DNA from 4 places in the Massilia sp. LMS1-1-1.1 genome. Region 2 is predicted to be linked to each of the others. Evidence: predicted binding sites of a transcription regulator. Region 2 holds the regulator's gene; each other region holds the start of a gene.
What was found. Region 2 encodes sigma-54, which starts transcription at its own class of promoters, with help from an activator protein. Its sites were predicted from a motif close to TGGCANGNAANCTGCTTT; they were not measured.
Positions count from the first base shown of each region.

Region 1: the regulator sigma-54 is predicted to act here: its motif matches at 3,203-3,220, upstream of urtA (urea ABC transporter substrate-binding protein).
Region 3: the regulator sigma-54 is predicted to act here: its motif matches at 6,002-6,019, upstream of MRBLMS1_RS25465 (circularly permuted type 2 ATP-grasp protein).
Region 4: the regulator sigma-54 is predicted to act here: its motif matches at 3,069-3,086, upstream of MRBLMS1_RS04970 (EDSAP-1 family PEP-CTERM protein).

Region 1 is NZ_JBFPNG010000001.1:991,948-999,569, forward strand. Features, by position in the region: gene urtC (urea ABC transporter permease subunit UrtC) at 1-229, opposite strand, end outside; gene urtB (urea ABC transporter permease subunit UrtB) at 226-1,809, opposite strand; gene urtA (urea ABC transporter substrate-binding protein) at 1,897-3,150, opposite strand; gene MRBLMS1_RS04545 (DUF4349 domain-containing protein) at 3,349-4,137, opposite strand; gene MRBLMS1_RS04550 (transglutaminase-like domain-containing protein) at 4,153-4,764, opposite strand; gene MRBLMS1_RS04555 (DUF2760 domain-containing protein) at 5,030-5,611, shown strand; gene MRBLMS1_RS04560 (Hsp70 family protein) at 5,608-7,488, shown strand; gene MRBLMS1_RS04565 (Hsp70 family protein) at 7,491-7,622, shown strand, end outside.
Region 2 is NZ_JBFPNG010000023.1:185,946-193,567, reverse strand. Features, by position in the region: gene MRBLMS1_RS15895 (cation:proton antiporter domain-containing protein) at 1-7, opposite strand, end outside; gene MRBLMS1_RS15890 (KpsF/GutQ family sugar-phosphate isomerase) at 92-1,126, shown strand; gene MRBLMS1_RS15885 (KdsC family phosphatase) at 1,126-1,659, shown strand; gene lptC (LPS export ABC transporter periplasmic protein LptC) at 1,702-2,313, shown strand; gene lptA (lipopolysaccharide transport periplasmic protein LptA) at 2,339-2,920, shown strand; gene lptB (LPS export ABC transporter ATP-binding protein) at 2,920-3,675, shown strand; gene MRBLMS1_RS15865 (RNA polymerase factor sigma-54) at 3,680-5,158, shown strand; gene hpf (ribosome hibernation-promoting factor, HPF/YfiA family) at 5,228-5,587, shown strand; gene MRBLMS1_RS15855 (enoyl-CoA hydratase/isomerase family protein) at 5,724-6,809, shown strand; gene rapZ (RNase adapter RapZ) at 6,810-7,622, opposite strand, start outside.
Region 3 is NZ_JBFPNG010000056.1:174,854-182,475, reverse strand. Features, by position in the region: gene MRBLMS1_RS25490 (Fur family transcriptional regulator) at 1-242, opposite strand, end outside; gene MRBLMS1_RS25485 (alpha/beta hydrolase) at 346-1,686, opposite strand; gene MRBLMS1_RS25480 (proteasome-type protease) at 1,795-2,673, opposite strand; gene MRBLMS1_RS25475 (transglutaminase family protein) at 2,765-3,574, opposite strand; gene MRBLMS1_RS25470 (alpha-E domain-containing protein) at 3,574-4,518, opposite strand; gene MRBLMS1_RS25465 (circularly permuted type 2 ATP-grasp protein) at 4,512-5,966, opposite strand; gene MRBLMS1_RS25460 (sensor histidine kinase) at 6,140-7,267, opposite strand; gene MRBLMS1_RS25455 (hypothetical protein) at 7,350-7,622, opposite strand, start outside.
Region 4 is NZ_JBFPNG010000001.1:1,075,467-1,083,088, forward strand. Features, by position in the region: gene MRBLMS1_RS04945 (acyl-CoA thioesterase) at 10-468, opposite strand; gene MRBLMS1_RS04950 (hypothetical protein) at 552-920, opposite strand; gene MRBLMS1_RS04955 (hypothetical protein) at 1,050-1,187, opposite strand; gene MRBLMS1_RS04960 (hypothetical protein) at 1,428-1,601, opposite strand; gene MRBLMS1_RS04965 (glycosyltransferase) at 1,739-2,971, shown strand; gene MRBLMS1_RS04970 (EDSAP-1 family PEP-CTERM protein) at 3,160-4,143, shown strand; gene MRBLMS1_RS04975 (EDSAP-1 family PEP-CTERM protein) at 4,254-5,246, shown strand; gene MRBLMS1_RS04980 (nitroreductase family protein) at 5,279-6,379, opposite strand; gene MRBLMS1_RS04985 (ThiF family adenylyltransferase) at 6,380-7,249, opposite strand; gene MRBLMS1_RS04990 (methyl-accepting chemotaxis protein) at 7,332-7,622, opposite strand, start outside.

The DNA.
Region 1 (7,622 bases), on a different contig from region 2:
ACAAGATGCCCGTGTAGCCCCAGACGAGGTCCAGCGCCAGCGCGGCCAGCGCATAGCACATGAACTTGCCCACCAGCGCCACCGTGTAGGCGGACACGTGCAGCGCATGGCCTTCGGCAAACACCAGATTAAAAATCGGCAACAGCACCGCCAGCAGCGTGCAGGCGGCAATCGCCAGCCAGACGGGCCGCGTGAACAGGCCCTGCTTGGATTGATAGGAGGTAATCATTCGACGCTGCGTCCCTTCATGGCAAACAGGCCCTGCGGCCGGCGCTGGATGAAAATGATGATGAACACGAGAATGGCGATCTTCGCCAGCACGGCGCCCGCCACCGGTTCGAGGAATTTGTTCACTTCGCCCAGCCCCAGCGCGGCGATGACGGTGCCGGCCAGTTGGCCCACGCCGCCGAGCACCACCACCATGAAGGAATCGACGATGTAGCTTTGGCCCAGGTCCGGCCCCACATTGCCCAGCTGCGACAGGGCCACGCCACCAAGCCCGGCAATGCCGGAACCGAGGCCGAAAGTCAGCATGTCGACCTTGCCCGTGGCCACGCCCACACAATCGGCCATGCGGCGGTTTTGCGTGACGGCCCGCACGAACAGGCCCAGCCGTGTCTTGTTGAGGATCAGCCACACGGCCATCACGACAAGGACGGCGAAGACGATGATGGCCAGGCGGTTGTACGGCAGCACGAGGCCGCCCAGCACCGTCACGCCGCCCGACATCCAGGCGGGATTGGCCACTTCCACGTTTTGCGCCCCGAAGATCGTACGCACCGTCTGCATGAGGATCAGGCTGATGCCCCAGGTGGCCAGCAGGGTTTCCAGCGGCCGCCCGTACAGCCAGCGGATGACCGTGCGCTCGAGCGCCACGCCCACCAGTCCCGCGACGAGAAAAGCGGCAGGCAGCGCGGCCAGCAGATACGCATCCTGCAGGCCAGGCAGATAGGTGCGGAAAAACAGCTGGCATAAATAGGTCGTGTAAGCGCCTATCATCAGCAATTCGCCATGCGCCATGTTGATGATGCCCATCAAGCCGAACGTGATGGCCAGCCCCAGCGCAGCCAGCAGCAGCACGCTGCCCAGCGAAATGCCGTAGAACACATTGCCGGCGAATTCCATGCGCGCCACCCTGCCCTTGATCTGGCGCATGGTCTCGATGGCGGCCAGCTGCACGGCCTCGTCGGGCTCGCCGCCCTTCTCGAGCATCGCTTGCAGCACGGGCAGCAAGCGCGCATCGCTGCTGCCGGCCAGCGCCTGCACGGCCTGCTTGCGCGTAGCCGCATCGGGGGCATGCAGATTGGCGCTGGCGATCAGCACTTGCAATATCTGCTGGATCTCGGCATCGCTCTCTTGCGCCAGCGCCTTGCGGATCAGGGGCAGCTGCGCCGGATCGACAGATTGCTGCAGCGCCTGCGCGGCGGCCAGCCGTGTGGAGCGCTCGGGCGCCAGCAGTTTCAGTCCCGACAGAGCACCCGCCACGGCCGAGCGCAAGCGGTTGTTGACCATCACGCCATCGATGCCGTCCGGCAGCGGCACGCTCTTGCTGATCGCCGGGTCATATGCCTGCTCGCCATCGACGATGTAGACCTTGCCGTCGGGCGCTGCATACAGGCTGTCGTCCTGCAAGGCTTGCAGCACCTTGGCAGCCTCGGGCGTGGCCAGGGCGGCGATCTGGGCGACGGCAGCGACTCTGGCGTCGGGGTCGTCGCCGGATAGCGGTTTGAGCAGGTTGGGGGAAATGGCGGCCTGCGCAGACAGCGGCAACAGGCAAAGTAATAACAAAATACGACGTAGCAGACGCATGCGGAAAGACCTCTCATCGTTACTTCAGCCCAAGCGAAATCTGGGGTCAGACCCGTCGGGTCTGACCCCGGCCTTTCTGCTGCTAACTCATAACTTCTGCTTGCCCTCATTCCCCTTGATAAACGGGCTCCACGGCTGCGCGCGGATTGGTTCCTTGGTTTTCCACACGACATTGAATTGCCCATCGGCCTTGATCTCGCCGATCATCACGGGCTTTTGCAGATGGTGGTTCGTGGCGTCCATGGTCAGGGTGAAGCCCGATGGCGCCTTGACGCTCTGGCCGGCCATGGCAGCGATCACCTTGTCGGTATCGGTCGACTTGGCTTTTTCCACGGCTTGCGCCCACATGTGGATGCCGACATAGGTCGCTTCCATCGGGTCGTTCGTCACGACGGAACCCGCGTTCGGCAGTTTTTGCGCCACGGCATACGCTTTCCACTGCTTGATGAAGGCCGTATTCACGGGATTCTTGACGGACTCGAAATAATTCCACGCCGCCAGGTGACCGAGCAATGGCTTGGTATCGATGCCGCGCAACTCTTCCTCGCCGACGGAAAACGCGACGACGGGCACGTCCGTGGCTTTCAAGCCTGCATTGCCCAGCTCCTTGTAGAACGGCACGTTCGAATCGCCATTGATGGTGGAAATGACGGCCGTCTTGCCACCCGTGGAAAACTTCTTGATGTTGGCGACGATGGTTTGATAGTCGGCGTGGCCGAACGGCGTGTAGACCTCGCTGATATCGCTATCCTTGACGCCCTTGCTTTTCAGGAAGGCGCGCAGGATCTTGTTGGTGGTGCGCGGATACACGTAATCCGTACCCAGCAGCACGAAGCGCTTGGCGCCGCCACCATCCTTGCTCATCAGGTATTCGACGGCGGGAATCGCCTGCTGGTTCGGCGCGGCGCCCGTGTAAAACACATTCTTTTCCAGCTCCTCGCCCTCGTATTGCACCGGGTAAAACAGCAGGCTGTTGAGTTCCTTGAACACGGGTAAAACCGACTTGCGCGACACGGACGTCCAGCAGCCGAACACAACGGCAACCTTGTCCTGCGCCACCAGTTGTCTCGCTTTTTCCGCGAACAAGGGCCAGTTCGACGCCGGGTCAACGACGACGGCTTCCAGCTTCTTGCCCAGCACGCCGCCCTTGGCATTGATCTCGGCGATCGTCATCAAGGCCACGTCTTTCAGCGACGTTTCGGAAATGGCCATGGTGCCCGACAGCGAGTGCAAAATGCCTACCTTGATCGTATCGGCGGCCAAGGCTGCCTGCATGTAAGTGGACGTGGCCAGGGCCAGTGCGCCGGCGGCGGCCGCTTTCAGGATGATGCGTCGTGACATGGGGACTCCTGTGATGGGTTCGTGGGGGTCGAGCTGAGCATACGATGTTGTTAAAGCAGAATGCATGCCAGCACCAGCAGGTGTCCGCCATGGTGCACGCGGCTCCCGCCGCACGAAAAAAAACCTGGCTGCACAAGGACTGTGCAGCCAGGTTTTAAATTGCCGTAAAACGGTGCGCCGGATGCAACAATCCCGGCATCAATCCTTGCGCGGCACGCCACGCAGGCGGCGCCAGCCCTTGCGTCCCAGCGGGAACAGCAGCACGAAGGCGATCAGCCACGGCAGGATGTAGGCCATGGCCGTGATGGCGTTGGCCACGCCTTCCGACAGGTTGTCCGTGAAATTGCCCAGCGAGCGCTTGACCGGTGTCCAGAACGATTGCTTGCCTTCGGCGCTGATGGCCACGTTCAGCAAGTCCGTGTCGATGCGCTGCATCAACAGCGCGTCTGCCGCCGTCGCCTGCTCCAGTTCCACTTGCACGGTAGCCAGTTCCTTGGTCACCTTGATCAGGGCGTCGACATTTGCGCCCGAGCGCTTTTCCAAGTCTTGCAATTGCGCCTGGTATTGCCTGAGCATCTCCAGGCGTTTCTTGCTGTCGAGCACGGGACGGCCCAGGTCTTCCACCTTGGTGCCCTGGCTCGTGACGTCGCCTTCAGCCGCGACCAGCGCGACGAGCTTCCTGATGCCGGCCGGCTTGGCGCGCATGCTGATGCGCGCGTGTAGGTAGCGCCCGCTGTCGAGGCTGGAATCGAGCAGCAAGCAGCCGTTTTCCGTATCGGCCTTGCAGGCGGCGACCACTTTTTCATACAGGGGCCGCACTTGCGCCTCGTGCGTATCGACGCTGACATTATGTTCATAGGCAAGAAACTCGCTGCCCTTTTCCTTGCCTTCGAGGCGCGCGGCGCTCGATTGCCCGCCGCTCTCTCCCTTGCCGCCGCAACCGGCCAGCAACATCAGGCCGATCAGACCTACATACACTTTTTTCATGATTTCTTTCGTGGATTATTTTTGCAGCGGCAACAATTCGATATCGGGCAAGTGCGCCGCCACGTCCTGCACGGTCGCATGGCCGGTCAGCGACGCCACCACCTGCGGCAACGGCTCCGCCCAGATTTCCGGCAAGTCGCGTTCCTCGGGTGCCAGCACGGGAAAGGCCAGCTGCTCGCGCGGCGGCGTGAAGGCAGCCGCGACGCCGGGCTTGTTGCCGCGCGCATCGATGCGGTACCAGCCAAAATCCTGCAGATACACGGCATTCAAGCCATGCAGACAAAACGGCGGCCCCATTTCGCCGACGGCCAGGCGCTGGTAGCACAGGCCGGCAGGAATGCCGTTGGCGCGCAGCAGCGCGGCCAGCAGATGGCTCTTCGCATAGCAATAGCCGGTGCCATGCTGCAAGACGTCGGAGGCGCGGCAGGTGACGGGATTGCGCTGGTAATCCCAGCTGTGGGCCACCTCGTCGCGCACGAAGGCAAAGCAGCGGGCCGCGATGGCCGCGTCGCCCACGGCACCTGCCGCCAGTGCGGCCGCCTTGGCGCGCACGGCCGGATGGTCGCTGTCGATGTAGGTGCTGCTGGCTAGATATATGGAAAAGTCGGGGGAAAAGTCGGTAGACATGGCATAAAGGCAATGCGAAAAGATAATGCGCGATTTTAGTCGAAGCAGCGCAACATTCACCGTTTCTTTGCGCAGGAACAAAGAAAATCCACGCGCCGGGCCAGCTGCGCGGGGGCCGGCGACTTTGGCGGCGGCCCGGTAGCTGGTATCATGCGGGCAAACGCAGCCGGCTCTACAGGCCCGGCACAGGCACTACCCTGCGAAGCGGCCCCGCCACCGGGCGCGCCGCCGACGCCACCCTACAGATCAGAGAAACGAGTTCCCTATGAGCACTTCATCGTCCCACCCATCGTTCTGGCGCCGTGTCCCGCTGGCTTTCGGCGCCTTCTTCAGCACCCTGTCGGACGCAGCCTATGCGGCCCGCGTGGAAAAGCTGTCCCTGCCCGAGGCTGCTCCCGTCGCGCCAGTGGCCCCGGCGCCAGCTCCCGTGCCGACACCGGCCGCCGCCCCCGTCATCTTGAAAGAAACCACGCCAGATGCGGCCCTGCAGTTGCTGGCCCTGCTGCAACGCGAAGCGCGATTGATCGATTTTACGCAGGAAAACCTGGGCAGCCATGCCGACGCCGACATCGGCGCGGCCGCCCGCGTCGTGCATGAAGGCTGCGCCAAGGTCATGCGCGAATACTTCACCATCGACGCCGTGCGCCAGGAAGCGGAGGGCAGCCGCATCGTCCTGCAGGAAGGTTTTGACAGCGCCCAGGTGCGCCTGACGGGCAACGTCGTCGGCTCGGCGCCATTTACGGGTACCCTCAGCCACCGCGGCTGGCGTGCGTCCAGCGTGCGCCTGCCAAAACTGAGCGCGCAGCACGACGCCGCCATCCTGGCACCGGCCGAGGTGGAACTGTGAGCGACACAAGGAACGCCACCCCGAACACCCCGCACTACGCCATCGGCATCGACCTGGGCACCACCCACAGCGCCCTGTCGTATGTGAACCTGCTCGAGAGCGACGGCGAGCAATCGAGCCACGGCGTGCTGAAAGTGCCGCAGTTGTCTGCGCCGGGCACCGTCGAAGAACTGTCGCTGCTGCCGTCGTTCGTCTACCTGCCGCACGCTGATGAAGTGGCTGCCGGCGACCTGGCCCTGCCCTGGGTCACCGAGGAAGCGCAAGCGCCGTTCGTCGTTGGCGAAATGGCCCGCAGCCGCGGCGCCACCACGCCGATCCGTCTGGTGTCGAGCGCGAAAAGCTGGCTGTGCCACCCGGGCGTGGACCGCCGCGCGGCCATCCTGCCAAACGACGCGCCGGCGGAAGTGGCGCGCATCTCGCCCATCACGGCCGCCACGCGCTACCTGACGCACTTGCGCCAGGCCTGGGACAACGCCCACCCGCAAGCGCCGTTCGCCGAACAGGAAATCACGGTCACGATTCCCGCTTCGTTCGACCCGGCCGCGCGCGAGCTGACGATGGAAGCCGCGCAGGCGGCCGGCTACACCTCATTGACCTTGCTGGAAGAGCCGCAAGCGGCCCTGTACAGCTGGATCCAGACCAGCGAAGGCCGCTGGCGCAAGGAAGTCAAGCCGGGCGACATCATCCTGGTCGTCGACGTGGGCGGCGGCACCAGCGACTTTTCGCTGATCGCCGTGCTCGAGCGCGACGGCGTGCTGGAGCCGCATCGCGTGGCGGTCGGTGAACACATCCTGCTCGGTGGCGACAATATGGACCTGGCGCTGGCCCACCTGGTGGCCCGCAAGCTGGCCGCCAACGGCACCCAGCTCGACGCCTGGCAAATGCGCGCACTCACGTATGGCTGCCGCAGCGCCAAGGAAAGCCTGCTGGCCGACAGCGGCCTCGATGTGGCACCGATCGTCGTGCCGAGCCGCGGCTCGAAACTGATCGGCGGCTCCATCCGCACGGAACTGACGCGCGCGGAAGTGTCCACCTTCATCCTCGACGGCTTCTTCCCGCAGGTGGAAGCGTCGAGCCGCCCGGCCGTGCGCACGCGCGCCGGCCTGACGCAACTGGGCTTGCCGTATGCGCAGGACGCTGCCATCACGCGCCACCTGGCCGCGTTCCTGGGCCGGCAAGTGGCGGCGACCAGCGAACTGGAAGGCTTTGCGGGCCGCCAGTCGGCGGAAGCCAGCTTTTTGCACCCGACGGCCGTGCTGTTCAACGGCGGCGTCTTCAAGTCCGACTTGCTGGTCCAGCGCATCATGGCCACTGTCAACGACTGGCTGTACATGGAAGGCGCGGAACCGGCGCGCATGCTGGCCGGGGCCGACCTGGACCTAGCCGTCGCGCGCGGCGCCGCCTACTACAGCTACGTGCGGCGCGGCCATGGCGTGCGCATCCGCGGCGGCACGGCCAGTTCCTTCTATGTCGCCATCGAATCGGCCATGCCGGCCATCCCCGGCATGGAACCGCCGATCCAGGCCCTGTGCGTGGCGCCGTTCGGCATGGAAGAAGGCAGCGAACTGGAACTGCCAGGCCAGCAATTCGGCCTGGTCGTGGGTGAACCCGTGCACTTCCGCTTCTTCGCCTCGTCCACGCGCCGCAACGACCAGATCGGCGACTTGCTCGATTTCTGGGGTCCCGATGAATTGCAGGAACTGAGCGAAATCCAGGCGACGTTATCCGCCGAAGGCCGGTCGGCCGGCGACGTGGTGCAGGTCAAACTGCACGCGCGCGTGACGGAAGCGGGCACCCTGGAACTGCTGGCTGTGTCCCCTGACGGCGCCGAGCGCTGGAAAGTGGAATTCGACGTGCGCGGCACGCCGCAGCAATAAGCATGCGCAGCGCGAAGGTGCAGCCGGCCTTCCTGGTCGGCATCGACCTGGGCACCACCAACACGGTGGTGGCCTATGCAGATGCCAACGATGCGCAGGCAGAAATAAACTTGTTCGCCATCGAGCAGCTGGTC
Region 2 (7,622 bases):
AAAACATGGGTTGCCCGGTACGGTCAATGGAAATCGTTGTTTGTTGTGACTGGCAAGTTTTTTGCTTTCCTAATTCGTTTATACTTTGGGCATGAGTGTAACCCATGAAAAAACAATGCTGAAAGCTTTTGATCGAATTGACATGCAAGCGACGACCGAGCGCGCTGTCGCGCTGGCCCGCACCACCTTGCAGATCGAGTCCGACGCCATCGTTGCGCTGCACGCGCGCCTGGCCACGGACGACAGCGTGGGCCGCGCCGTGGCGCTGTTGCTGCAATGCAAAGGAAGAGTCGTCGTCTCCGGCATCGGCAAGTCCGGCCATATCGCGCGCAAGATTGCCGCCACCCTCGCTTCCACCGGCACGCCGGCCCTGTTCGTGCATCCGGCCGAAGCGGCCCATGGCGACCTGGGCATGGTCACCTCGGACGATGCCTTTATTGCCATCTCGTATTCGGGCGAATCGTCCGAACTGATGGCCATCATGCCTGTCGTCAAGCGCATGGGCGGCGTACTGATTTCCATGACGGGCAAACCGAATTCCAGCCTGGCCCAGCTGGCCGACGTGCACCTGGATATTTCTGTTGAGAAAGAAGCCTGTCCGCTGAACCTGGCGCCGACGGCCAGCACCACCGTCACCCTGGCCTTGGGCGACGCGATCGCCGTGGCCTTGCTCGACTTGCGCGGCTTCAAGGAAGAAGATTTCGCCCGCTCGCACCCTGGCGGCGCCCTGGGCCGCCGCCTGCTCACGCACGTGCATGACGTCATGCGCAGCGGCGAACGGGTGCCGAAAGTGCCGGTAGAGGCATCCTTGCTGCAGGCGCTGGAAGAAATGACGAAGAAGGGCATGGGCATGACGGCCATCGTCGATGCGGACAACCGCCCCGTGGGCGTGTTTACGGATGGCGACTTGCGCCGCATGTTCGAGCGCGTGCAGGATTTCACGCAAGTGGCGATCCGCGACGTCATGCATGCGCAGCCGCGCAGCATCGCGCCCGAACGCCTGGCCGTCGATGCCGTGGCCGTGATGGAGCAGTTCCGCATCAACCAGATGCTCGTCGTCGATGCCGACGGCAAGCTGGTGGGCGCCCTGCATATCCATGATCTGACGCAAGCGAAGGTGATCTGATGGACAGCGTAGCGGACAACCTGGCGCGCGCGGCCAAGGTCAAACTGATGATCTTTGACGTCGATGGCGTGCTCACCGACGGCAGCCTGCATTTCGGCCCCGATGGCGAGATGATGAAAACGTTTAATGTGTATGATGGCCTGGGCATCAAGCTGCTGCAGGAATCGGGCGTGCAGACGGCCATCATCAGCGCGCGCCGCTCGGCCATTACGGCACGCCGCGCGCAAGACCTGGGCATTACCCATGTGCACCAGGGCGGCCACGACAAGCTGACGCCGTTTCGCGAACTGCTGGCGCTGACGGGCTTGACGGAAGAACAATGCGGCTACATCGGCGACGACGTCATCGATGCGCCCATCCTGAAACGCGTGGGCTTTGCCGTCAGCGTGCCGGGCGGGCGTCCGGAAGCGCAGGACCTGGCGCACCATGTGACGCAGGCCGGCGGCGGCCGCGGCGCGGTGCGCGAAATCTGCGAATTCCTGCTGCGCGCCCAGGACAACTATGCGCGCGTCATGGCGCCGTTCCTGGAGTGAGGCGTACCTTGCCGCCAGTGATATTTGAAAGAGTGAAACCCTATGCGTAAGCCAGGAGGCGCCCATCGCTGGCGCACCATTTTTACCCTGCTGGGCGCGGTTGTTGTCGCGCTGGCCAGCTTTTGGCTGCTCGAAGTGATGAACAAGAATAGCCAGGATATCAAGGCCAGCAAGCATCTGGATGAGCCTGACTATTTCATCACCAATTTCAGTCTGGTGCGCATGGATCTGACGGGTAAGCCCAGCTATATCGTGTCGGGCAACAAGCTCACGCATTATCCGCTGGACGATTCGTCCGATATCGACCAGCCCTTCGTGCGCAAGCTCACGCCCGGCATGCCGCCGTTGAACATGAATGCGGAACTGGCGCATATCGACCAGGACAATACCCGGCTGCAACTGCACCGCAAGGTCGTGATCGACCGCGCGGCCAGTCCGAAGGCGCAGAACCTGACGGTCAGGACGGAGGCGCTGACGGTGTTTCCGGACGAGGAAAGAATGGAAACGGACGTGCCTGTCGATATCCTGACGGGCACCTCGCGCCTCAATGGCATCGGCATGAAGGCCAATAACGCCACCGGCGTGGTGGAAGTGCAGAATGCGCTGCGCATGGTCCTCCCGCCGAAACCGCGCCCGGCCGCGGCGGCACAATGACAGAATGAAACAAGGAAACCCTACTATGAAGAACATCTTGCTGTTGACCGTATTTTCGCTGGCCATCATGGGCGTGGCGCATGCCGAGAAGGCCGATTCCGAGAAGGAAGCCGTCATCACGGCACGTAGCGGCCACGTCGATGACGTCAAGCAAGTGCGTACCCTGACGGGTGACGTCGTGCTGGTCAAGGGCACCCTGACCATGAAGGCGGGCCGGGCCCTGATCACGGAAGACCCGCAAGGCTACCAGTTCATCACCTTCTGGGCCGATCCCGGCAAGCTGGCCACGTTCCGCCAGAAGCGCGATGGCGCGGGCGACCTGTGGGTCGAGGGCGAGGCGGAGCGCGTGGAATACGACAACAAGACGGAAGTGGTGAAACTGTTTTCCAAGGCCAAGCTGACGCGCCTGGAAGGCACGAAAGTGACCGACGTGGCCAATGGCGCCTTCATCTCGTATGACAGCCGCCAGGAAGTATTCAAGATGGAAAATTCCGACAGCGGCACCAGCACCTCCGATGGCGGCAGCGTGCGCATGGTGATCCAGCCGAAGACCAAGGCGCCCCAAGCGGAGAAAGCGCCGGCCACGCCTGCGCCAGGAAAGAAATAATGGACAATACTCGTTGCGGCAGCACCCTGATCGTTCGCGGTCTGCAAAAAACCTATGGCAAGCGGCAAGTCGTGCATGATGTCTCGCTGCAAGTCGAATGCGGCGAAGTGGTGGGTTTGCTGGGCCCGAACGGCGCCGGCAAGACCACCTCGTTCTACATGATCGTCGGCCTGGTGCCGTCGGACGGCGGCAGCATCGACATCAGCGGCGTGGACATTTCCAGCCTGCCGATCCACCGCCGCGCGCAGATGGGCTTGTCCTATCTGCCGCAGGAAGCGTCCGTCTTCCGCAAGCTGACGGTGGAAGACAATATCCGCGCCGTGCTGGAAATCCAGACCGTCGAAGGCCGTCCTTTGAAGAAGGCCGAGATCGAGGAGCGCCTGGATAAACTGCTGGCCGATTTGCAGATTGAAAAGCTGCGCGAGAACCAGGCCCTGTCCCTGTCGGGCGGCGAGCGCCGCCGCGTGGAAATCGCCCGCGCGCTGGCCACCGATCCCCGTTTCGTGCTGCTCGACGAACCGTTCGCCGGCGTCGATCCGATCGCCGTGATCGAGATCCAGCGCATCGTGCGCTTCTTGAAGGAGCGCAATATCGGCGTGCTGATCACCGATCATAATGTGCGCGAGACGCTGGGTATTTGCGACCGTGCCTACATCATCAACCAGGGCTCGGTACTGGCGTCGGGACGCCCCGACGACATCATCGCGAACGAGTCGGTACGCCGGGTCTATCTGGGCGAACACTTCCGCATGTAAGCCAATGAAACAATCATTGCAGCTGCGCACTTCGCAGCACCTGGCACTGACGCCGCAGTTGCAGCAATCGATACGCCTGTTGCAATTGTCGACCCTGGAATTGCACCAGGAGCTCGAGCAACTGCTGACGGACAATCCCTTGCTCGAGCGCCTCGACGATCCGCTCGACCGTTCGCTGCGCCTGCTGTCGGACGGGGCCTTGAGTTCCACGGCCGCGCCGGCCGAAGCGCCGCCCCAGCCGCCAGGCCAGGAGGCGCCTGCCGCGCCGGCCGAAGCGGAAACCTTTGACGGCGAGGCGGGCGAGGGCCCGGCCGCTGCGGACGGCGGTGACAGCGACTGGAGCGAGGCGAGCCGGGGCAAGGCGCCCGACGACGAAGATTCGCGCCCGCAACTCGAGGCCCATCACTGCACCCTGCGCGAACACCTGATGGAGCAGATGCGCGTGACGGTGCTCGAGTTGCGCGACCGCGCGCTGGTCGAGCTGATCATCGACGCGCTCGACGACAATGGCTATCTGGAAGAGACGCTCGACGACATCCTGGCGCGTCTGCCGGAAGAGCTGGAAATCGATGCCGACGAGATGCGCACGGCCTTGTCGCTGCTGCAAAGTTTCGATCCGCCCGGCGTGGGCGCGCGCAATGCGTCCGAATGCCTGGCGCTGCAGATCAAGCGCTTGCCGCACATCGCCATGGTGACGCGGCGCATGGCCCTCGTCATCGTGGAAAAGCACCTGGCCTGGTTTGCCCAGCGCGATTTCAACAAGCTGAAAAAAGCCCTCGACTGCGACGATGAAGACTTGCGCGAAGCGCAGACGGTGATTCGCCAGTGCAATCCGCATCCGGGCGCCGTATTCGCATCGGACGTGTCCGATTACGTGGTGCCCGACGTCGTCGTCAAGCGCGCGCGCAATGGCTGGCAAGTGACCCTGAACAACGACGTCATGCCGCGCCTGCGCGTCAATGCCATGTATGCCAACTTGCTCAAGCAGGGCAAGGGCGAGGGCGCCATGGGCGCACAGTTGCAGGAAGCTAAGTGGTTGATCAAGAATATGCGCCAGCGTTTCGACACGATCCTGCGCGTGGCACAGGCGATAGTAGAAAGACAAAAGAACTTTTTCTCGCACGGAGCCGTTGCCATGCGCCCCCTTGTGCTCCGTGAAATAGCTGATACACTGGGTTTACACGAGAGTACTATCTCGCGGGTAACAACTCAAAAGTACATGCTGACCCCGCACGGCATGTTCGAGTTGAAATATTTCTTTGGTAGCCACGTCGCCACCGAAGCGGGGGGCGAAGCGTCATCGACGGCGATACGGGCATTGATCGTGCAACTGACAGGAGCAGAAGACCCTAAAAATCCTTTATCCGACAGTAAGATTGCGGACATGCTGGGGGAACAAGGCATGGTGATTGCGCGACGTACTGTTGCCAAATACCGGGAAGCGTTGAAAATTCCGCCAGTGAGCCTGCGTAAGTGTTTGTAAGTTTTTTTCGGTTCCTCTGCGGGCCGGATAGGATGGACCGCACGAACCCGATCATCTTTAGGAGTGTGTATGAATCTCACCATCAGCGGACATCATCTCGAAGTGACACCAGCCATCCGTGAATACGTACAAACGAAGCTGGAGCGCGTGAAACGTCATTTCGATCAAGTTATCGATATCGCCGTGATTCTGACCGTGGATAACCTCAAAGAGAAAGAAAAACGTCAAAAGGCCGAAGTCAACCTGCGTTTAAGTGGCAAAACTGTCTATGTGGAAAGCCTGGCACAAGACCTGTATGCCGCGATCGATGCCCTGATCGACAAGCTCGATAGGCAAGTGATGAAATACAAAACCAAAGTGCAAGGGCACGGTAAAGAGGCGATCAAGCATCTGCCAGACAGCTCGGAAGAAGAATTCGCCCCCGCCTAAGCGGCCCGCGACTTTCAACCGGTTGTGATCAACTAAGGGCGCACATTGCGCCCTTTTTTGCGCCCCTGCCTTTTGAACGCAATGTTCCCCGCGCAGGCGCTAAAATGTTTGTACTTTCACTTCTTTCACGCCTGCCATGAGCGACTTCGTCCAGACTACCATCCGCAACCGCACGGGGCACATCGTGCTCGACCGTCCGAAAGCCTTGAATTCCCTGTCGCTGGAGATGGTGCGCGCCCTGAGCGCGGCCCTGCTGGCCTGGCGCGACGATCCGCAGGTGGACGCCGTGGTGATCCGCTCGAGCAGCGAAAAAGCCTTGTGCGCCGGCGGCGACATCCGTTTCTTTTACGATGCGGGCCTGGCCACGCCGCAAGGCGGCAGCGCCTTGCTGGAAGATTTCTTTACGGAAGAATACGCGTTAAATCATGTAATTCATTTCTATCCGAAACCGTATATCGCCGTGATGGATGGCGTGGTGATGGGCGGCGGCATGGGCGTGGCGCAAGCCGGGCCCGGCAACCGCTTGCGCATCGTCACGGGCCGCACGCGCATGGCCATGCCTGAAGTCAATATTGGCTTGTTTCCCGATGTGGGCGGCAGCTATTTCCTGTCCCGCCTGGCCGGCCAGCTGGGCCTGTACCTGGGCTTGACGGGCTTGACGATCAGCGCGGCCAACGCCCTGTACACGGACCTGGCCGATGTCTACCTGCCCGAGGCGCAGATGGGGGCGCTGCTGGCCCTGATCGAGTCGACGCCGGGCGAGGCCTTGCCGGTGGCCATCAAGGCGCTGGCGGCGCCATTCCAGGCACAGGCAGGCGTCTCCTCGCTGGCGGCGGCGCGCGCGGCGCTGGACCGCCATTTCGGTGCGGGTTCCGTGGCGGCCATCATGGACTCGCTGGCACAGGACGACAGCGCGTTCGCCAGCAAGGCTTTGGCGGCCATGCGCCTGCGCTCGCCCTTGATGATGTCGGTGACCCTGGAATTGCTGCAGCGGGGGGCTCACTTGGGCGTGGCCGATTGCCTGCGTCTGGAACGCACCGTGGTGCGCCACAATTTCGAGCATGGCGAAGTGCTCGAGGGCGTGCGCGCGCTGGTGGTCGACAAGGACAACGCGCCGCGCTGGAATCCATCAAGCCTGGACGAGGTCGACGCGGCCATGGTGGCGCGCTTCTTCGCGCCCGTCTGGCCGGCTCAAGCGCATCCGCTGCGCCACCTGAATTAACTAGGAGCGCTCGCGGTGGCGCAACACTACCCGTTCATTCGGGCCGAAGTATTGCGCCAGCCGTTCCGCCATGTACACGGAGCGGTGCTGGCCGCCCGTGCAACCGAGGGCCACCGTCAGGTAGCTGCGGTTGTCGGACTTGAATGACGGCAGCCATTTCTCGATGAAGGCGCGGATGTCGGCCAGCAGTTCCAGTGCGCTCGGCTGCGCGTCGAGGAAGGCGATCACGGGTGCGTCGCGGCCGTCGAGCGGGCGCAGCGCCAGGTCGTAATATGGGTTCGGCAAGGCCCGCACGTCGAAGACGAAATCGGCGTCCAGCGGCACGCCCAGCTTGAAGGCGAACGATTCGAAGAACAGGGTCAGCGGCGCACGCTCGGAGGCGATCATATCCTTGATCCAGGCGCGCAATTTGTTGGCGCTCAGCTCCGACGTGTCGATCACGTGGCCCAGCTGCTCGATGGCCGACAGGCGTTCGCGCTCTTCCGAGATGCACTCGATCAGTGTGCGGCGGCTGGCCGGATTCTGGTTCGGACGCAATTCATGCGACAGTGGATGGCTGCGCCGTGTTTCCGAGAAGCGCGCCACCAGCGAATGCGTGGTGGCCGTCAAAAACATGACCTTGACGTCGTGGCCCTGGTCGCGCAGCAGCGCCACATTGTGCGGCAAGCTGACGAGCGACTCGGCGCTGCGCGCATCGACGGCGACGGCCAGTTGCGGTGTACCTTCGTCGAGCAGGGTTTGCACCAGGCTGGGCAGCAAGGCCGGTGGCAGGTTGTCGACACAATAATAGCCGGTATCTTCCAGCACATTGAG
Region 3 (7,622 bases), on a different contig from region 2:
ACCTGGTCGGCGCCCGCGATGCGGTGCACGAGTTCATTTTCCGTCAGCCATTCCAGTACCCGGTACAGGGTGACGGAATCGATATCGCTGTCCTGCGACAGCGCCTGCTGGATTTCATGGTGGGTCAGCGAACGGCTTTGCGCCATTAAAAAGTCGAGCACCTTCACGCGCGTCTTGGTGACGCGGGCGTTGGTGTTGCGGATCAGCGATTCGGCTTGCGGTGTAGAAGATGATGTCAACATGATAGGCCTGCTTGCGGGGGATAGGCTGGCGGCGTCATCGCCGTGCCCGTTGCCACCCTCTGGGCCGTATCTTAGCATGCGTGCCGCTCCGGATGGAACGGCGTCACGGTTTGAACGTCCAATAGCGGCCGGCCACCGTGTCGACGGGGTCGAGAAAGCGCTGGTCGGCGCGCGCATGGTTGCGTATCAGATAAAACATGTCGGACAGGGCGGAGCGCTTTTCCGCGAAATACGTGTGTTTCATGAAACTCGTGTCGACCCCGCTGGCGTCGATGGTTTCCACGCCAGCCACGATCAGCATGCCGGCGCCGCTGTCGCCCGCGCGCGCGTAGCCGTGCACGGCTTTCGAGGCGGCCAGGGCCAGGTCTTGCGACGAGGCATACAAGGTGACGGGGTTGCGCGCGCCGGCCAGTTTCGGTGCGATGTCGTGCTTGAAGATGGCCGCGTCGATATCGGGTGCGGACAGGATGATTTCCGTGATCTTTTGCGCCAGCTGCGGCTGCGCGGCCAGCAAGTCGGCCACGGCCCGCGCCAGGCCTCGGCTGCCCATGCTGTGGCCCACCAGATAGACTTGCGCCGCCTCCGTGCTGGCGAGAAAGTCGGCCAGGAAGGCCGTAAGGTGGGGCGTGCTCCATTCGATATTGTTTTCATCGATGGTGTAGCCGGCCACGCCGCCGCGCGACGGCCAGCTGTAGAACACGGGCGCGCCGTTGAAACCGAGGTCGTAGGCCATCTGTCCCGTGCGCCGCGCCGCATCCTCGAAACTCACGTTGTAGCCGTGCACGAAGAGAAAGGCGCTTTTATCGGCCGAGGCGCGGATCTGGGTTTTGAGTGCGGCAAAGAAGTTGTCGCGGTCCTGCACCTCGGCGGACAGCACCACCACGTGCTTGGCCGGGTCGTCGCGAAATTCCAGGCGCCACAGCGATGGCGATTCCAGCTGGCCCATGCGATGGTCGCGGGGGATGCTGATGTCGCAGCTGCCATAGCTGAGAGGGCCATTGCCGCCCAGGATGTTGCGTTCGCCGCTGAAGCGCTGGGCCGGCGGCTTGCCCACGTCGCGCTGGCGGTCCGTGGCGAAATACACTTTGACGACGGCATAATTCGACACGACGGCGCTTTTATCGGCCGGGGCGGGTACGGCTTCCACGTCGGGTGCCTGGGGCAAAGGCCGCTGCACCGCGTCGAGCAAGCCTTGCGCGGCAAACAGGGTCTCCATGTCGTCCGGCACTTTCGCGCTGGACAGGGCGGCCGACAGGGCCAGTTGCAGCTGGTTATTGGCAGGCTCGGCTTCCAGTGCGGCGATGGCGGCCAGGATGGCGGCGGCGCTGTCGAACTTGGCGATGGCCTGCTTGAGCCGCTCATAATGGCTGGCGATGGCTTCGGCCGCATGGCCGGGAGCGCCATGCCCGATGGCCGCCACCACAGCGGAAGTGATCAAGTCCATGCGCCACCTGCCTTTCAGGTCAATCTGGATTAAATATCAACCCATATTGCCATAAAAGCACGCGAAAAGCGACTTGTCCAGCACCGCGCGCAGCCGGTGCGCGGCAGATCAATGCTGCTTGTCGTCGCTGAACTGCTGCGCCAACGATTGCAGCGGCGCCACGGTCAGGCCGCCGCGGCTCACGTGCTCGGGAATGGCCACGCGCACGGGCTTGCTGTGCATGTTGGCGGACGACAGCACGTTCGTCGTCGTCTCGGGCGCCGCATTCCACACGGGATCGACGATGCCTTCGAACACCTGTTTCAATTGTTCGCCCCACGTGTCGCGGATCATGCGGAAATACTGGTTCTTTTCATCAATGGTGACAAAGCGCGTGACGGCCAGGCTGCCTGTCTCGTAGACGAGCAGGTCGAGCGGCAAGCCGACGGAAATGTTCGAACGCAGAGTCGAATCCATGGAGATCAGCGCGCACTTGGCCGCCTCGTCCAGGCGCGTGAACGGGTTGACGACCCTGTCGATGATGGGCTTGCCATACTTGGCTTCGCCGATCTGGAAATATGTGTTTTCATCGTGCGATTCGATGAAATTGCCGGCCGAATACACCTGGAACAATCGGCAGCGCTCGGCGCCTATCTGTCCGCCCAGAATGATGCTGACGTTGAAATCGATGCCGCAGTCGGCCAGGGCCTTCGCTTCGCGCAAGTGCACGGTGCGCACGGCTTCGCCCACGATACGTGCCGCATCGTACATGCTGGCCACGTTCCAGATGCTGCGGCCATCCGCATCGACGTGTTCGGAAACGATCTGGCGGATCGCCTGCGAGATCGACAAATTGCCGGCCGTCATCAGGACCAGCATGCGGTCGCCCGGGTTTTCAAACACGCTCATCTTGCGGAAGGTGCCTACCTGGTCCACGCCGGCGTTGGTGCGGGAGTCGGACAGGAAGACCAGGCCTTCGTTCAGGCGCATGCCTATGCAATAAGTCATCGTCGTAAATCAAATCAAAAGGGGAAGCATTTTACACCAGCCGGGCCCGGCATACCGCTGGCAAGGCCCGGCCAGCCTCATTCCTGCCTGTTTACACGGGCACGATCTGCACATCGACTCTTAAGGTTTCCGTGCCGCCACCCTGGCGCACGCCGCGCACGGGGGCCGCCGAATCGTAGTCGCGCCCGATGGCCAGGCGGCAATACGCATCCGTCATCAGCCGCGCATGCGTGACGTCGATGCTGACCCAGCCCGCGAAATCCCTGTCTTCGGCCCAGGCGTCGACCCAGGCATGGCTGGCCGCGTGGCCCGTCGTGCCCGGATCGATATAGCCGGATACATAGCGGGCCGGGATGCCCCAGGCGTGGCAGCAGGCCAGGAACAGGTGAGCGTGGTCCTGGCACACGCCGCGTCCCAGGGCCAGGGCGTCGCCGGCCGTGGTGGTGACCATGGTGGCGCCGCTTTCATACGCGACCTTGCCGACGATGTGCTCGGCCAGGCGCAGCAGATGGCCAGTGCCCGCCGTCACGCTCCGGTCCGGCAAGCTGGCGGCCGCCAGGTCGAGAATGGCGGGATCGGCCTGCGTCAGCGGCGTCGGCATGGTAAACAACAGGGGCGACAAGGTATCGATCAGGTTCAGACGTCCCTTGTGCGGGTAGATGGTTTCCACCACGCCATGCGCCACCAGGCTCAGGGAGTGATGGCTGCCGTTGATCGTCAGCATGTGCGACAAGTTGCCGTAGGCATCCGTGTAGGCGTGGCACTGGCCCGGCGTCGTGATTTGCCAGGACAGGGCCCGCTGCTGCGGCTCGATACGCGGCGTCAGGTGCAGCTGCTGGATGGTGTAGGCCAGCGGCGCACTGTAGGCGTAATGGGTTTCGTGGCGGATGGTGAGCTGCATCAGGCCGCCAAGGGAACGAGGAAATCGCGGCTGACCCGGTTGCCCAGGTCGTAGATGTTTTCCAGAAACTCCGTCAAAGTCAGGTGCAAGCCCGCCTTCATAATGTCGTCGATATGGCCGAATTTCAATTCCGCGTGCAATTTGCCGGCAAACCGTTCCGTATCGGCCGATACATCGTTGCGGATGTGCTTGAGGTTTTCCACCACGTCATCCATGCAGGCAAGCAGGGACCTGGGCATGTCGCCGCGCAGCATCAGCAATTCCGCCACCCGTGCCGGGGTGATCACGTCGCGGTAGACCTTGCGGTAGATCTCGAAGCCGGAGACGGAGCGCAGCAGGGCCGCCCAGTAGTAAAAATCGCGCTGGGTGATATCTTTCGACGTGTCGCGCGCGCCGTGGAATTTTACGTCCAGGATGCGCGCCGTGTTGTCGGCCCGCTCGAGGAAGGTGCCGAGGCGGATGAAATGGATGGCCTCGTCCTTGAGCATGGTGCCTAAAGTGACGCCGCGCGACAGGTGCGAGCGGTACTTGACCCATTCGAAGAACTGGCTGGGGTCCGTTTCCAGCAGATTGCTCTTCAAGCGCTTCTGCATGTCGAGCCAGGTGGCGTTCTGGATTTCCCACACTTCCGTCGTCAGGGTACCGCGCACGGCGCGGGCGTTTTCGCGCGCACCCGTCAGGCAGGCCAGGATGGACGATGGGTTGTTCGGGTCACGCACCATGAAGTCGAGCACGTCGCGTGTATGAAAACGGCCATATTTATGGTCGTACGCACTTTGCAGCTCGGAAATCCCCAGGGTGGCGCGCCAGCCTTGCTCCGCGTCCTGTTCGGACTGGGGCAGCATCGAGGTCTGCATGTTGACGTCGAGCATGCGGGCCGTGTTTTCCGCCCGCTCCGTGTAGCGGGCCATCCAGAACAAATGATCGGCGGTGCGGCTCAGCATGTTTTCTCTCCTGCAAAAGCGGATGTGGCTTCCAGTACCCAGGTATCCTTGGTGCCGCCCCCTTGCGAGGAGTTGACCACGAGCGAGCCTTCGCCGAGCGCGACGCGGGTCAGGCCGCCGGGCACCATGGAAATCGTCTTGCCGGACAGCACGAACGGGCGCAAATCGATGTGGCGCGGCGCGATGCCGGCCTCGACATACGTGGGGCAGGCGGACAGGGCCAGGGTCGGCTGGGCGATGTAGCCGCCCGGATTGGCCAGCAGGCGCTGGCGGAAGTCCTCGATCTGCGCGGCGCTGGACGCCGGTCCCACCAGCATGCCGTAGCCGCCCGCGCCATGCACTTCCTTGACGACGAGTTTCGCCAGGTTCGCCAGCACGTAGGACAAATCGGCGCTCTTGCGGCACTGGTACGTCGGTACGTTGTTGAGTATTGGTTCTTGCGACAGGTAAAACTTGATCATGTCGGGCACAAACGGGTAGATCGACTTGTCGTCGGCCACGCCCGTGCCGATGGCGTTCGCCAGGGTCACCCGGCCGGCGCGATACACGGACAGCAGGCCGGGCACGCCCAGCGAGGAATCGGAGCGGAAAGCCAGCGGGTCGAGGAAATCGTCGTCCACGCGGCGATAAATCACGTCGACTCTCTTGGGGCCGCGCGTGGTGCGCATGTACACCGAGTTGTCGTTGACGAACAGATCCTTGCCTTCGACCAGTTCCACACCCATCTGCTGGGCCAGGAACGCGTGTTCGAAGTAGGCGGAGTTGTACATGCCCGGCGTCATGACGACGACCGTGGGGTCATCGACGCCCATGGGGGCGACGGAGCGCAGGTTGTCGAGCAGCATGTCCGGGTAATGGTCGACGGGCGCGATGCGGTTGCGCGCGAACAGTTCCGGGAACAGCCGCATCATCATCTTGCGGTCTTCCAGCATGTAGGACACGCCGGAGGGCACGCGCAGGTTGTCTTCCAGCACATAGAATTCGCCCTGGCCCGCGCGCACGATGTCGACGCCGGCGATGTGGGCGTAAATGTCGGAGGCGACGGAAATGCCCTGCATTTCCGGGCGGTACTGGGCATTCTTGTATATCTGCTCGGCAGGAATGATGCCCGCCTTGATGATGTTTTGCTCATGATAAATATCATGGATGAACATGTTCAAGGCTTGCACGCGCTGCACCAGGCCCGTCTGCATCTGCGCCCATTCGGCGGCGGGGATGATGCGGGGGATGGTGTCGAACGGAATCAGGCGTTCCGTGCCGGCATCGTCGCCATAGACGGCGAACGTGATGCCGACCCGGCGGAACGTCAGGTCGGCTTCGGCCCGCTTGCGGGCGATGGTCTCGGGGGATTGCTGCTCCAGCCAGTTGCTGAATTCACGATAGTGTTCACGTACCTTGTTGTCCGTACCCACGTCATTTGCAGTCATTTCATTGAAAAAATTTGCCATGTTGTGATTTCCCTTGAGCCGTGTCTGACTATAGCTCAGCAGAAATCGTGCCAGTGCCGCGCAGCCGAAAGTATGTAAAAAATGACCATTTTTGTGGCGTAAAACCGTCATCCGCACCGTATTGGTGCGTTACTGCGCGGAAAATGCCGGTGTTGGGGCAGGTGGCGGCGAGGTCAGGCGTCCGGCGTGACAAAGGGCCGGCAATCGATGGGCAGGTCGATGGTAAACGTGGTGCCCGTTTCCGGCGCGCTGTCGACCAGCGCGCTGCCGCCGTGGCTTTCCGCCACGTTTTGCACGAAGGGCAGGCCGATGCCCCAGCCGGGCGCGCTGCCCTGGTGTTCGCGGCGCAGGTATTCAAAGATGCGCTCGGTCTGCTCCGGGGCGATAGTGCTGCCCGTGTTGTGCACGGTAAGTATCATGCGTTCGCGCAGGGTGTTGATGTGGATATGGATGGGGCCGTCGTCGCCATACTTGAGGGCGTTGCCCACGAGGTTTTCCAGGGCGCGGCGCAGCGAATTTTCGCACCACCAGCCGGTGACGGACGCGCCCGTGACCTCGCACTTGCCCGGATGGCCCGTATTCACGCTGTCGGCCACCTGCCTTGCCAGCGGCAGGATATCGAAGCGATGCAAGACCAGCGGCAGCTTTTGCCCCCGATGGTAGCTGAGCGTATCGAGCAATTCCTGGATCATGTCGTCGAGGCGTTTGCCGTGTTCGATGATTTTCGATGCCAGGGCCGGTACGTCGAGCTGCTGCGCGCGCCGCTGCAGCAGCTGGGCGCTGTTGAGCATGACGGAGAGGGGATTGCGCATGTCGTGCGACAGGCCGGCCGCGATGCGCCGCTGGAAGCTTTCATGCATGGCAGTAAATTCCAGGATGGCTTCGCGGATGCCCGTATCGATCGAGGCATTGATCACCTTCCAGTCGCGGCGCCGCAGCGGCACGCCCGCTTCGAGGGCCGCATCGGCGAAACAGTCGCGGAAGATCTGGTATTCCTGGATCACTTGCTCCGGGCCATAGCTGGTCATGCGCGCCCGTTCGTTGCCGTGCACGGCAGGGGCATTGGTATGGCTGGTGGCATTGTCGCGCGGATATCCTGGTGTCAGCGCTTCAGCCAGGTTGTCGAAGAAGGCGGGCAAGGTATTGATCAATATCGGTGTCAGCAAGGCATCGGCGCCGCGCACCTTGGCGCGCACCTCGTGTTCCCATTGCGTCAGCACGGCATCGCGCATGCTGAAGATGCGCCGCGTGCGCGCGGGCATGTCCAGTACATGCATTTTCTGGTCAGAGGCATAGGTCATCGCAGCTCCCCATCGACAGCACGGCACCCGCGCGGTAAAAAGCGGGAGGTACAGTATCCCCCAAATCGGCTTGCAGTGATACTCAATTCGGCGTGTGGGCGCCTGTCATGACTGCGCTCAAATGGCTGAGGGCCGTATCCCATTGCTCCAGCGAAAAGTTCTGCGGATCGTCATGACCATTCGCAAAGCCCGTATCGAGCACGGCGTGGAAGGCGGGGATCAGCCACGTGCCCTTGCGCACGCTGGCGGCGATGTACAGCAGGGCCAGGCGCTCGTATTGCGCAGGCGTAAAACCGGGATCGGGCGCCAGCCCGTCGTTGCCTTTGCCGCCGCCGGGTACGGAGTTGCGCGGCTG
Region 4 (7,622 bases), on a different contig from region 2:
GCTACACAACTATTTCTTCGACACCTTCTGGCGCGACAGCTTGCGCAGCTTGGCCTGTTCGAAGCGCGCGTGCTGTTCCGGTGTCTCGAGCACCAGCGGCGGCACGGCCACCGGCTTGCGGTTGGCGTCGACAGCCACCATCGTGAAATAGCAGCTGTTGGCGTGGCGCACGAGGCGCTGCTGGATGTTTTCCGTCACCACGCGGATACCCACTTCCATCGACGTCGTACCCGTGTAATTGATCGAGGCGAGGAACGTCACCAGCTCGCCCACGTGAATAGGCTGCAGGAACATCACCTGGTCCACCGACAAGGTCACCACATAGCTGCCCGAATAGCGGCTGGCGCAGGCGTAGGCGACGCTGTCGAGGTATTTCAGGATGGTGCCGCCGTGCACGTTGCCGGAAAAGTTGGCCATATCGGGCGTCATCAGGACCGTCATCGTCAGTTCGTGGGCCGACCAGTTCATCGCGCTGTCCAAAGTGTTCTCCAAGGGGGAAATTAAAAGTGAGGGAAGATGTGAAAACCGGCCCCAGGGGCCGGTTGCGAGCCTTACAGGCCCAGGGTGTCGATGTCGGCCAGCGATTCGCGGCCCTTGTCGGAAATGTCGTGGCCTTCGCCTTCGGCGCGCGCCACGATGTGGGCTTTCTTGCCCAGGAAATACGCCACGTCCGTATCGAGCTTGGTCAGCGGATCGGTGGCGACAGCGCGCAAACCCATGATGCAGCGGCGCAGGAACAGCAGTTGTTGTGCTTTCTCGGTGATGGACAGACGGCCGTCGCGTGCATAGCTGAGCAGCTTCAGGCCCGACAGGCGCTTGGCATTGCGGGCAACGCAAGCACTGGGGCGCTCGGTCTTGATGCCGCGTGCAACTTGCTCCAGCGCGTCATATTCATCGGTTGTTAATTTCTCGTTCTTCATTACTTTTCCATAAAAGGCCAGGTGTTCGGCCCCCATGGTACGCGCCCCGCTGCGCATCGGCAACAGGCAACGTGAATCTACCGCCGCCCGCCATGCGGCCAGGCGACGGAAACACGGGCGTGACGACCGTTATTTGTAGCTGCGCAGCAGCAGCCATGCCAGGCCGCAACCAGCCACGGCGCCCGCCAGGGCCAGCGCCACGAGGTGTTTGCTGGTGATCACGGGCCGCCGGCCCAGGTAGATTTTGTTATGCAAGGAATTGCCCACGATGGTCTCCTGTACAAGAATTTTTATGATGTCTCATTATAAGAACAGAATCGTGACGGCCGCATGACACTCAGCAGTTGGAGCTTGATTTGTATCCGCAAGGCAACATTTATGCGCATTTTTGTTGTTTAAATGGCGTGCCTCTGGCGAGGCCCGCGCCTTCCATTTCCGATTGGAAATAAACATGGCGCGCACCTGCCCGCCGCAAGCCATGGCGCGGTGCCATGGTCCGAAAACCGCTCAATGCATTTTCACGGGCGGCGGTGGCGGCGTCGGTTCCTCGACCGGCACGGGGTCGATGTGCGGCGGCGGTTCCGGCGGCGGCTTGAGGGGATCGCCTTCCGGCGGTGGCGGCATATCGGGTTCGGGCGTGCTGTGCGCACGCAGCGGGGCAAGATGGAATTGTGGCTGCATGGTGGCCTCCTTTGCCCCACTGTAGCCGATGCAGCCAAATCCTGGCGCCCGCCATTGGCAGGCGGCGGGGAACTAAACGGCGTGGCGCCACTCCAACTTCGCAGGCATCCCCTCCAGCACGAGTGCAAGCGACCCCTATGGCGCGCAAGAAAATCCTCTTTATGGCCGAGGCAGTGACCCTGGCCCATGTTGGCCGCCCCCTGAGCCTGGCCCAAGGGCTGGACGAGGCAGAATACGAGGTGCATTTTGCCTGCGCCGATGGGTATGACTTTTGTTTCAAGCAAGTCCCCTTCCGCCGCTGGCGCATCGACAGTATTTCATCGCTGCAATTTCTGCAGGCGCTGGCGCACGGCAAGCCCGTGTATACGGAAAGCACCTTGCACGCGTATGTCGAAGACGACTTGCGCCTGCTCAATGCCGTCCAGCCCGATCTCGTGATCGGCGACTTCCGCCTGTCGCTGTCGGTCAGCGCGCGCCTGCAGCGCATCCCCTACATTACCGTCAGCAACGCCTACTGGAGTCCCTGGGTGCGCCAGCACTACACGGTGCCCAACCTGCCCCTGACGGGCGTGCTGCCCATCTGGCTGGCCGATCCCCTGTTCCGCCTGATCCGCCCGCTGGCCTTCGCTTCGCACGCCGTGCCCCTGAACCGTGTGCGCCGCCGCCATGGCTTGCCATCGCTGGGCAGCGACCTGCGGCGCATCTATACGGATGCCGACCGCACCTTGTACGCGGATATTCCGCAACTGTTCCCGCCGCACGGCATGCCGTCCACGCACGACTACCTGGGTCCCATCATCTGGGCGCCGCCGCTCGACTTGCCGGACTGGTGGCAGCGCCCGGAACTGAGCAGCGGACGGCCCATCATCTATGTCACCCTGGGCAGTTCCGGCCAGGGGCAATTGCTGCCGCGCGTGCTGCGTGCGCTGGCGCCCCTGCCCGTCACCGTACTGGCGGCCACGGCCGGCACCATCCGCGTCGATGCCGTGCCGCCGAACGCCTATGTCGCGCCTTTTTTACCAGGCGACGCGGCCGCCCGGCGCGCCAGCCTGGTGATCTGCAACGGCGGCAGCCCCACCAGCCAGCAAGCGCTGACGGCAGGCGTGCCCGTCATCGGCATCGCCGGCAACCTCGACCAATTTCTCAACATGCACAGCATCGTGGGTGCCGGCGCCGGCCTGCTGCTGCGCGCCGACCGCTTCCAGGAAACCGCTTTGCGCCATGCCGCCACGCGCATGCTCGACGAAGGCAGGGCCAAGCTGGCGGCGCGCCAGCTGGCCACGGCCATGCGCGACTATGTGCCAGGGCAACGCTTGCTGCCCCATATGCACGCCCTGCTGGGCTCGTTGCCGCATGGCTGCCAGCCCTGACGGGCAGCGTCGGTTTTTCTTACAGCGCATCCGGCAAAGCCTGCACCGCGTCAACAAAAGCACGCCAAGTCGTTGATTTCAAAAGAACCTCATGCGTTGGCATGGAAGTCGCTAGGTACTGGCCATGAGCACCTGCCGACAGGTCTCAGGCAAGACTTCCAGACTCACTCAACCATGAGGTGAATATAATGAAACTCTCGAAACTGAAACTGCTCCCGGCCGCAGCGGCATTGGCCATGCTGTGTGCCGCCGGTAGCGCACAGGCGGGCGCTTACGGCTATTCGTACAACAACATCTTCGGCCTGGTGATCGCCGTGCCGACGGGCCAGATCACGGTGGCCAACAGCACCACCATCTCGCGCAGCACGGCCACCCTGAATGGCGTGAGCGTCATCAATGGCGGCGCCGGCTCGCTCGATGCCCCGCGCGCCAACGTCGGCCCCGTCATCAAGGGCGAAAACGACTTCACGCAACAAGGCCCAGCAGGCAACTATTCACGCGGTGATGCCCAAATCGTCAGCACGCAGTTCCCTTCGTTCCCGCCGGGCTCCACCTCTACCCAGGCCGTCAACGTGGCCGAAGCCCACCTTGACGGGCCTGCCGGCACGGCCGATGCGTCCGGGCGCAACGGCTCGACCACGGGCTTCTCGGTCGATTTCGTCGTCGGCTCGCCCACGGCAACCCTGAGCTTCGACTTCCTGGCGTCGCCCTTCATGCAGGTCTTCCTGCAAAGCACGGTCGGGCAGCTGTCCACGGCCACGGCCAACCTGGTCGTCACCTTCACCATCACGGACGCGGCCGGCGCGACGGTATTCAACTGGACGCCAGACGGCGTGATCGGCTCGGGTATCTTCGGCGGCACAGAAAACGCCGACGGCGCCAACCTGAACACCAGTCTGGCAACCAATTTCCTCACGCGCGGCAACCTGTTCACTTACGACCCTTCCGGCTGCGGCACGCCCACGGGCACCGGCGTGGGTACAGCGTGCGGCAGCAATTTCAGCTCCGTCAGCAATGCTTTAACGGCCGGTAACTACACCTTGACCTTGAATGCGGTGGAAAGCGTGGACTTGGTGAAACAGGCGGCGACACCCGAACCGGGCACCTTGGCCTTGCTGGGCCTGGGTCTGGCGGGTCTGGGCTACGCCCGCCGCCGCAAAGTTGCCGTCTGAACCAGGCAACAGGGGGGATTCACAGGCGAGGGAGTCTCCTCGCCTTTTTTTTATGCGGCAAGCCTGTCGGTTTTCCTTACAACGCGGCCGACCAGGAGATGAGGATTTTCATGACTACATTTTTATGCATCCGACTGTCAACGGCCCTGCTGGCCTTGCTGTTGCTGGCCGGCAGTGGCACTGCCAGCGCCGCCGCCTACGGTTATTCCTACACCAGCGTCTTTGGCCTGGTCATCAGCAATCCCACCGGTTCCACCACCTTGATCAGCAATATCGACGTATCGCGCACCACCGCCACGCTCAACGGCAGCAGCGTCATCAACGGTGGCAGCAACGAGATCGACGCGCCGCAAGCGACACGCGGCGGCGTCACCAAAGGGCAAAACGATTTTACCCAGCAAGGCATGGGCAACGCCGCGTATGCGCGCGGCGAGGCGCAAATCATCACTTCGCAAATTCCCCCGTTCCCGCCGGGCTCGACCAGCACGCATACGGTGAATGCGGCGGAAACCTTCCTGACGGGCGGCGGCAGCGCCGACGCCTCGGGACGCAACGGTTCCACCACGGCCCTGGCCATCAATTTCGTCGTCGGCCAACCGGGCGCAACCCTGGCCTTCAGCTTCCAGGCCCTGCCCTTCATGCAGCTGTACCTGGACGCGCTGGCCGGCACGGGCTCGACGGCCACGACGAATATGGCGATGACGTTCAGCATCATCGATGACAATGGCCAGATCGTCTTCAACTGGGCGCCCGACGGCAGCCTGGGCTCCGGCATCCTGGGCGGCACGGAACTGGCCGACGCCGCCAACCTCAATACGGGCTACGCGCAAACGCCGCTCACCAGCGGCAGCGTATTTACCTACGACCCCAGCGGCTGCGGCGCGCCCACAGGCACGGGCACCGGCAAGACGTGCGGCGGGCAATACGGCGCCGTCACGGACAATCTGGTGGCAGGCAACTACACCCTCGTGCTGAACATGCTGAACAGTTCCGAACTGGCCTACGTGCCAGGCGTCACGCCAGTGGCGCTGCCCGGCACCTTGCCGCTGCTGGCGGCGGGCTTGGCAGCGCTGGCTTGCCTGGCGCCACGGCGCCGGCGCTAATTGACGCCGTGGCGCGCACGGCGTCACGCGCACTACTGCCCCGTTGTAGGTGCCACCAGCAAGTCTTGCAGCGGACGGCGCAAGGAGCGTGCACTGGCCACCGGCCCCGCGCCGATGCGCCCGAGGAACACGGCCCGCTCGACCGCCGTGGCACCCAGCACGGCCTGGCATTGCACGGCCAGTTCCTGCGCCATTTCCTGCATGCCATCGGTGCGCGAAAAGGTGCGCCGCTCGCGCACATAACGGGCAAAGATCAGCGGCGTCAGTTCCGGCTGCAATTGCAGTCCCAGCTGCGTGGCCGTGAGCCAGAAGCGCTGCATGGCGCGGCCGGCCGCCACGTAATCGTCGATATGGCGCGGCGGCGCATCGGCCAGCAACACGAAATGCGCGGCGCAATACAGGCCCGGCAGCAAATCCATCTGCAACCGCGGAGCAATGGTGCCGCCCAGCCAGGTATTGAAAAAATCCACGCGGCGCCAGCTGTGCATGACCCAGCGCATCAGGCGCGCCGTCATCGCGTCGACGCCGAGCGCCTGCTCCGGGATGCGGTCGCTGCTGAAGCGCGCCCCCCATTCGATCACGTCGCGGTGCACCTTGTGCGCTTCGGGCATGGTCAGGCGCAGCTTCGCATTGTCGAACATCAGCCGCGCGCAGGCCAGCCGCGCGCGCCCGCCTTCGAACCAGTGCACGCCGTAGCCCGGCGGCAAGCTGGCCGCCAGCGCCGCCTTTTCGCTGGCACGCAGGCTGCGCGTGCTGAGCCGCCGCCGCTGCACGCTGCGCTGCGGCAGGAACGCCGCCAGCGGATCGGCTTGCATGCCGGGACTATCGATCAGGTGCACATCGAAGGTGGGCAGGGTATCGGGCATGGACAAACGCCGGCGCGCTTCCATGCGCAAGCCGTGACAGCTGGCCGCCAGCGCCATGCTTTCGAGCAAGGCACCCAGCGACAGCTGGCTGGGATGGCCGTCAAGGTCGTACACGCAGTGGCTGCGCGTATCGAAGCCATGCACGACCACGTGCCGCGGGTCCACGACTTCAAAGCGCCACGGCTGCGTGTTGTCGCCGCTGGGCGCCCAGCGCGCCTGGTCGAGGATGCTTTCCAGCACGGGATCGTTCAGCAATGCTTGCGCCATTTATGCCCCCTGCGCGGCGCGTCGCCGCTTGATGATGGCCATCGTCAGGCGCTGCAGCGGATGGCGATTGCCGCCGGGACGCCAGGTATGCACGAGCTTGTTGCGATAGGCGTCGAAATGCACGCCGTGCGGCGCCGCCATCACCTTGCCGCGTTTCAACAAAATTTTCAAGGCTTCCGTGGCGGCCGCGCCCGCGCACAGCTGGCAGCCCATGATGGTCGACGGCCCGCGCCGCTCCTTCAGGTTGATGGCGGACGGGTCGACCAGGTAAGGACCGTGCAAGCCGGCCGGCGCCAGCCCGACGAGAAAGCGCAGCGCTTTTTCTTCTTCGGGCAAGTCGCCCCAGCCAAAATACTCTTCGAACGTCATGCCGCCCGGCATGAAGCTGAGCACGGCCGTGCCCATGCCCAGCGGCGCGGCCGTGATGGCGGGAATGCCCAGGCGGGCGCACGTGGCGAAAGTGGCCTGACGTGCGGGAAAGGCGAAGAAATCCAGGCCGTCCACGTACAGGTCGACACCGGCAAAGAACTCGGCCAGGTTGCTGTCGTGTATGCCGTCGGGAAACTGCTTGATGTCGAGTTCGGGATTGATGTCGCGCGCCATCTGCGCCAGCACGGCCACCTTGGGCTGGCCCAGGGTGGACACCATGGCGCCGGCCTGGCGGTTGAAGTTGGCGATATCGAAGGTGTCGAAATCGGCGATGTGGAAAGCGCCGATGCCCAGCCGCGCCAGGGTCAGCAAGTGCACGCCACCGACACCGCCCATGCCGGCAATGGCCACGCGCTTGCCGCGCAAGCTGTTTTGCTCCGCCTGCGTGACCCAGCCCAGGTTACGGGCAAATGCCGCGTGATAGGAAAAACCATCTGTCATGCTTACCTCTACTGTACGTCCGCTAAGGACCAAGAAGAGTTCGACAGATGGTCAGGCGATAAGTTCCCGTTATGACGAAAACTTAGCGGGCCAGCCGGCGCTGGGCCGACTGCGCCGGGCGTGGCGCCCCTGCCACTGCGCCCACCTTGAACACGCTGACGATCTGCGCCAGGCCCGCCGCCTGTTCGTTCATCGCTTGCGCCGCCGCCGAGGCCTGCTCGACGAGGGCCGAGTTTTGCTGCGTCATGTTGTCCATCTCGACGATGGCCTGGTTGATCTGCTCGATGCCGGCGCTTTGCTCGGCGCTGGCCGAGGAAATCTCGGCCACGATATCGGTCACGTGCTGCACGCTGGAAACGACTTTTTCCATCGT